One region of the Streptomyces sp. HUAS 31 genome, then DNA from elsewhere that is predicted to be linked to it. Evidence: riboswitches for the same ligand, from Rfam matches in the RefSeq annotation. Region 1 holds a riboswitch; the other holds the start of a gene.

The links. A riboswitch is a leader RNA that binds a small molecule or an ion and turns the genes downstream of it on or off. The one in region 1 is predicted to bind cyclic di-AMP.
Region 2: linked by a shared signal. The riboswitch ahead of PGH47_RS36630 (peptidoglycan DD-metalloendopeptidase family protein) and the one ahead of PGH47_RS31700 (M23 family metallopeptidase) in region 1 are both predicted to bind cyclic di-AMP.

The regions. Positions count from the first base shown of each region.
Region 1 is NZ_CP116353.1:7,110,690-7,114,088, forward strand. Features, by position in the region: gene PGH47_RS31690 (M16 family metallopeptidase) at 1-266, shown strand, start outside; gene PGH47_RS31695 (M16 family metallopeptidase) at 263-1,651, shown strand; cyclic di-AMP (ydaO/yuaA leader) riboswitch at 1,865-2,030, shown strand; gene PGH47_RS31700 (M23 family metallopeptidase) at 2,043-2,828, shown strand; gene PGH47_RS31705 (GntR family transcriptional regulator) at 3,017-3,399, shown strand, end outside.
Region 2 is NZ_CP116353.1:8,279,137-8,282,535, reverse strand. Features, by position in the region: gene PGH47_RS36635 (SGNH/GDSL hydrolase family protein) at 1-331, opposite strand, end outside; gene PGH47_RS36630 (peptidoglycan DD-metalloendopeptidase family protein) at 577-1,506, opposite strand; cyclic di-AMP (ydaO/yuaA leader) riboswitch at 1,511-1,676, opposite strand; gene PGH47_RS36625 (alpha-galactosidase) at 1,976-3,399, opposite strand, start outside.

The sequences.
Region 1 (3,399 bases):
GGCTCGGCACCGTCGCGGGCCGCGCCGACGAACTGTGCCGGTACGCCGTCCTGTTCGGCGACCCGCAGCTGGCGTTCACCGCCGTGCAGCGTGTCCTCGACGTCACCGCCGACGAGGTCAAGGCCGTCGCCCAGGCCCGGCTGCGCCCCGACAACCGCGCGGTGCTCGTGTACGAGCCGGTCGGCGACGAGGCCGAGGAACTGGAAGCCGCCGCCACCGACGGGGCCGCCCCCGCCACCGACGAGAACGAGGAGTCGGCGCAGTGACCGAGCTCGCCAGCATGGAGTTCCACCCGCAGCCCCAGGCGGGCCAGGCCCGTCCCTGGGCGTTCCCGGCGCCCGAGCGCGGCAAGCTGGACAACGGCCTCACCGTCCTGCGCTGCCACCGCCCCGGCCAGCAGGTCGTCGCCGTCGAGGTGCTCCTGGACACGCCCCTGGACGCCGAGCCGAAGGGCCTCGACGGCATCGCCACGATCATGGCGCGTGCCCTGTCCGAGGGCACCGACAAGCACACCGCCGAGGAGTTCGCCGCCGAGCTGGAGCGCTGCGGCGCCACGCTCGACGCCTACGCCGACCACCCCGGCGTCCGGGTGAGCCTGGAAGTGCCCGTCTCCCGCCTGCCCAAGGCGCTCGGCCTGCTCGCCGACGCCCTCAGGGCGCCCGCGTTCGAGGACAGCGAGGTCGAGCGCCTGGTGCGCAACCGGCTCGACGAGATCCCGCACGAGCTGGCCAACCCCTCGCGCCGGGCCGCCAAGGAGCTCTCCAAGGAGCTGTTCCCGGCGACCTCGCGCATGTCCCGCCCGCGCCAGGGCACCGAGGAAACCGTCGAGGGCATCGACTCGGCGTCCGTACGCGCCTTCTACGAGCGGCACGTACGCCCCGCCACCTCCACCGTCGTGGTCGTCGGCGACCTCACCGGCGTCGACCTCGACGCCCTGCTCGGCGACACCCTGGGCGCCTGGACCGGCTCGCCGGGCGAGACGCGCGCGGTCCCGCCGGTCGTCGCGGACGACACCGGCCGGGTCGTCATCGTCGACCGCCCCGGCGCCGTCCAGACGCAGCTGCTGATCGGCCGCATCGGCCCCGACCGGCACGACCGCGTGTGGCCCGCGCAGGTGCTCGGCACCTATTGCCTCGGCGGCACCCTCACCTCCCGTCTGGACAAGGTCCTGCGCGAGGAGAAGGGCTACACCTACGGCGTGCGGGCCTTCGGTCAGGTCCTGCGCTCCGCCCCGGAGGGCACGGGCGCGGCGATGCTCGCCATCAGCGGCTCCGTCGACACCCCGAACACCGGTCCGGCCCTGGACGACCTCTGGAAGGTCCTGCGCGGTGTCGCGGCCGAGGGGCTCACCGACGCCGAGCGGGACTTCGCCGTGCAGAACCTCGTCGGGGTGGCGCCGCTGAAGTACGAGACCGCGGCGTCCGTGGCGAACACGCTGGCCGACCAGGTCGAGCAGCACCTGCCCGACGACTACCAGGCGACGCTGTACCAGCAGCTGGCCGCGACCGGCACGGTCGAGGCCACCGCGGCGGCCGTGAGCGCCTTCCCTGTGGACCGTCTGGTGACGATCCTCGTCGGTGACGCGGCCGAGATCCGGGAGCCCGTGGAGGCCCTCGGCATCGGCGAAGTCACGGTCGTGGCAGCCGAGTAGAGGACGGGCTCGCGCCGTCCGGCGCCACGCGCGTGCAGAGGCCCTGGTGACCCTTGAGTCACCAGGGCCCCCTTATGCCCGAATTGAGGGAGAGGTTGCCTGTCTGGTCTGTGGGATGCGCTACAAAAGCCGCGATCCGTTTGGGGATTGAAAGACGCCGCGTTTAGCGTCTTCCGGGCTGTCCGTCAGGCAGTGCGCCGCGCCCGCGGCACCGGACAGCCATCGCCGAGTCCCCGTAAGGCGCGAGCCTGGGGAGCCGGGGACCCACCCGTAGTCCCTGGGGTGAATCGGACGCCCGCGCGAGTCGCGAGGGGGCCCGTAGGAGACCTTCCTGCTCCGAACCCGTCAGCTAACCCGGTAGGCGAGAGGGAAGGAAAGGACCAGCCACTTCATGGCGTTCACCTGCGCCACGGGGAAGAACCGCCCCACCGGGAAGCACCGTAAGCCCGGCCGGTTCGAGCGCACCACCGCCCGCGCGGCCGGAGTCGCCGCGCTCACCGCCACCGGAGTCGTCGGCACCCTGGCCGCCCCCGCGCTCGCCGCCGAGCCCGCCGCGGAGCAGACCGGTCTCATACCCGTCGTCACCGTCGAGAACTCCATCGCGGACCAGATCGACGCCCAGGCCATCGCTCAGGAGCGGGCCGCCGCGGAGGCCGCCGCCGCGAAGAAGGCCGCTCAGGAGGCGGCCCGCGAGAAGGCGGCCGCGAAGGCGAAGGCCGAGCGCGAGGCCAAGGAGCGCGCCGCCCGCGAGGCCGAGCGCAAGCGCCTGCTGTCGTACGTCTCCCCGATCGCCGGCTCGTACGTCTCCACCGGCTACAAGTCCGGCGGCGCCGTCTGGTCCTCCGGAAGCCACACCGGCGTCGACTTCCACGCCGCCAGCGGCACCTCCGTCCACGCGGTCGGCTCCGGCACCGTCGTCGAGGCCGGCTGGGGCGGGGCGTACGGCAACAACATCGTGATCAAGATGAACGACGGCACGTACACGCAGTACGGCCACCTGTCGTCCATCGGCGTCTCGGTCGGCCAGGCCGTCACCCCGGGCCAGCAGATAGGCCTGTCCGGCGCCACCGGCAACGTCACCGGGCCGCACCTGCACTTCGAGGCCCGCACGACGCCGGAGTACGGCTCCGACATCGACCCCGTCGCCTATCTGCGCGGGCACGGCGTGAACGTCTGACGCCACCACCGCGCATCCTCGAAGCCCCGGCTCCCCGAGCCGGGGCTTTCGTTGTTTCCGGACGTTACGCTGACCAAAAAATATCCATGGATTCCGGCTCGCCGTCGGAAATTCCGGCCGGTTGCAATAGAGTCCTCGGGAACACGTCATTCGTCGACGTTTCACGGGGATTAAGGCGGAGGTCGGTCATGCGTATTCCGGCGCACTCGGTGTGCACGGCGATCCGGGACGACATCGTCGCCGGTGTCTACGAGCGCGGCAGCCGGCTCACCGAGGAACTGCTCGCCCGCCGCTACGGCGTCTCCCGTGTCCCCGTGCGCGAGGCCCTGCGCACCCTGGAGGCGGAGGGCTTCGTGGTGACCCGGCGCCACGCGGGCGCGTGCGTCGCCGAACCGACCGAGCAGGAGGCAGCCGACCTGCTGGAGATGCGCGGCCTGCTGGAACCCCTGGGCGCCTCCCGGGCCGCCCAGCGGCGCACCGAGGCCCATCTGAAGGTCCTGCGCGGCCTGGTCAGGCTGGGGCAGGAGCGGGCCAAGCGCGGGAACAGCGACGACCTGCGCTCTCTGGGCAG
Region 2 (3,399 bases), 1.2 Mb from region 1:
CGACGGCCGAGGTGAGCCGGACGATCGCCCGCTCGAAGCGCTCGGCGACCTCGTCGGGGTCGGTTCCGGGTCGGATGATGTCGTTGCCGCCCGCAGAGAACGAGACCAGGTCCGGGGCCAGTTCGGCGGCCTTCGGAAGCTGGTTCTCGATGATCTGGTCGAGCAGTTTGCCGCGTACGGCGAGGTTGGTGTAGTCGAAGTCGCCCTCGGGGCGCCGGTCCGCGAGCAGGACCGCGAACCGGTCGGCCCAGCCGACGAACGCGCCGTCGGGGCCGGGGTCGCCGACGCCCTCGGTGAAGCTGTCCCCCACCGCAACGTACGACCCGATCACTGCACTGCTGTCACTCTTCGAATCGTCTGCCACATCGGCCCATGATTCACCTTCGAATGTGACCTACGCGACCGTAGGAAAGGGTTGACGATCGGTGAGATAAGCCACTCCTAAAGTGTTCACCAAACGTGGAATAACCCTTTGAACAGGGGTGTTGTGGGCGCAACATGCCGAAGGCCGGACCCGGGGATCGGGGTCCGGCCTTCGGCCGCGTGTCAGGCAGGTGGTTCTGGCGTGGCGCCGCGTCAGCCGATGGCGACACCCTTGGCGCGCAGGTAGGCGACCGGGTCCACGTCCGAGCCGTAGTCCGGCGTGGTGCGGATCTCGAAGTGCAGGTGCGGGCCGGTGACGTTGCCGGTCGCACCGGAGAGGCCGATCTGCTGGCCCGCGGTCACCGTCTGGCCGCTGGAGACCGAGAGCGAGGACAGGTGGGCGTACTGGGCGTAGTAGCCGTCGGCGAGCTGGATGACGACCTGGTTGCCGTACGCGCCGCCCCAGCCGGCCGAGACGACGGTGCCCGCGCCGACCGCCTTCAGCGGGGTGCCGGTGGCGGCGGCGAAGTCGACGCCGGTGTGGTAACCGCTGGACCACATGCTGCCCGCGACCTTGTAGCCGGTGCCGAGGGAGGCGCCGGACAGCGGGGCGGAGAAGCCGTTGACGGTGCTGGTGGTCTCGGCGGCCGCGGTCGCCTTCTTGGGCGCGGCGGGCTTCGCGGCGGACGAGTCCTTCGCGGACGACTTGGACGCCGAAGAGGGCTTGGAGGGCGACGACTTGGGGGCGGTCGTCGCGGCCTTCTTGCCGCCGATGGCGAGCTTGAGGCCCGGGTGGATCAGCGACGGGTCGGAGCCGACGGCCTCACGGTTGTCGGCGTAGAGCTTCTTCCAGCCACCGCTGACGTTCTGCTCGTCGGCGATCTTCGAAAGGTAATCGCCGACCTTCACCGAATAGGTCCGCACGTCCGTCTTCTTCTGGGCGACCTTCTTGTCGGCGGCCTTCTGGCCGGCGACCGGAAGGGACTGAACGGCCTTTTCCGAAACGGACTGCGAGGGAGCGGCGTGGGCGCCGGTGGCTCCCATGAGCGGAAGAGCGAGAGCGGCGCCACCGGTTCCGGCGACGGCTATGGAGCGGGTGAAGCGCAGGGACTTCGGACGGCGATGCTTACCCTTCGCGGGCATGACGAATTCCTCTCCGGCGCCTGCGAGGTGAGCTGTCGGGTGCGGGCTGGAGATGCCCGGCCGCGCCATGGCGCGACTTGACCCCTAGCCGTTCCGGAGACCGGAACAGGCGGTTGTACCTGTGGGTCCCCCGCTCCTGCCGTGCACGGGTGAGTTTGCGCGGAATCCGAGCGGCGGCAGGATTGGGCGTCCGTCCGGATTGGTGGCGAACGTAAGCGAGGAAGACGCATGGGAACAAGTGAGAGGTTCCGTCCGAATGCGTTCCTGTTGATCCCTTGTGGGAATTAGCCGTCACCGTGCGTGAAATATGAGGGCGTCGCCCGACTCAAAGCCCCTTGAAAAGCCTATGAATTACGTGGACATGACGGGCGACGCACCGTCACGGCTATGACGCTCCTCACGTGACACTGCTCCAGCTTTCTTTATTGCAGAGCGAGTTGGAATGAAGGTGCCAATTCGGACAGATCGCCTAGATGCGACGGAGTCGAATAACCATCGCATCAAGGTCGCCCTTCAGGTTGGCGCGCAGTCCGTGATGCACCAGTACGGCCCCTCGGTGAATTTCGCCCGTTTCAAGGCATTCATACGCAGCTGTCGGATCCAGACCACGCAGCCGGAGCGCCGGGAGGGGCTCGCCGTAGCTCTGCGCCTGGAGCCAGGCCAAGACGACCGTTTCGTCCCCGAGCACGTACTGCACCGCACTCAGCCCGCCCCGCGGGGGCCGCAACCGGTACAGGTCGCCGCGCTGCACCAGGGGCCGGATCTCCTTGTAGAGCGCCACCCACTCCCCGGCCTCGGCGAGCTCCTCCTCGGTCCACCGCGCGAGGTCGCCGCCGACACCGAGCACCCCGGCCATCGCGCTCACGAACCGGAAGCGCAGCGAGCTGGCACGGTGGTTGAGCATGGCGTTCGGGCTGTCGGTGACCCAGGCGGCCATGGCCCGGGCCGGATGGATCTGGCTGAAGCCGTGCTGGATGGCGAGCCGGTCGAGCGGGTCGGTGTTGTCCGAGGTCCACACCTGGTCCGTACGGCCGAGCACACCGAGGTCGATGCGCCCGCCGCCGCCCGAGCAGGACTCGAAGGCGACGCCGGGGTGAGCGGCGCGCAGCCGGTCCAGCAGGTCGTACAGGGCATGCACATGGTCGACCCACAGGCGCTGCGGATACGCCTCACCGGGCCAGCCGGCATCGCTGAAGCAGCGGTTGAAGTCCCACTTCACATAGTCGATCAGAGCACTGGAGAGCAGCCCGTCGAGCCGCTCCCAGAGGTACTCCCGGACGTCGTCGCGGGCCAGGTTCAGCACGAGCTGATTGCGAAATTCCGTACGCTTTCGTCCCGATTGGTACTGAACCCAATCAGGATGTGCGCGATACAGCTCGCTGTCCGGATTGACCATTTCTGGTTCGACCCAGATGCCGAACTGCATGCCGAGCGCGTGCACGTACTCGGCGAGCGGCTTGAGGCCGGAGGGGAAGCGGTCGGGGTTGGGCGTCCAGTCACCGAGCCCGGCGCGGTCGCTGGTGCGCGTCCCGAACCAGCCGTCGTCCACCACGAACAGCTCGACGCCGATGGCCGCGGCCCGCCGCGCGAGGAGGCTCTGCTGCTCCTCGGAGATGTCGAACTCGGTCGCCTCCCAGGAGTTGAACAGCACCGGCCGGTCCCGGTCTGCGTCCGGGATCACATACGCGCGCTGGTACGCGTGCCAGGCGCGGCTCGCCCCGCCGAAGCCGCCGTCGCTCCAGAGGCCGGCGAAGACGGGCGTGGTGAAGGACTCCCCCGCGGCCAGCCGCAGCAGGCCAGAGTCGTCGTGACCGGCGCCGCCGGTGACCTGCACGCGCGCGTCCGGGAGTTGGGCAACGGCTATCCGCCAGGACCCGGACCAGCCGAGGGCGC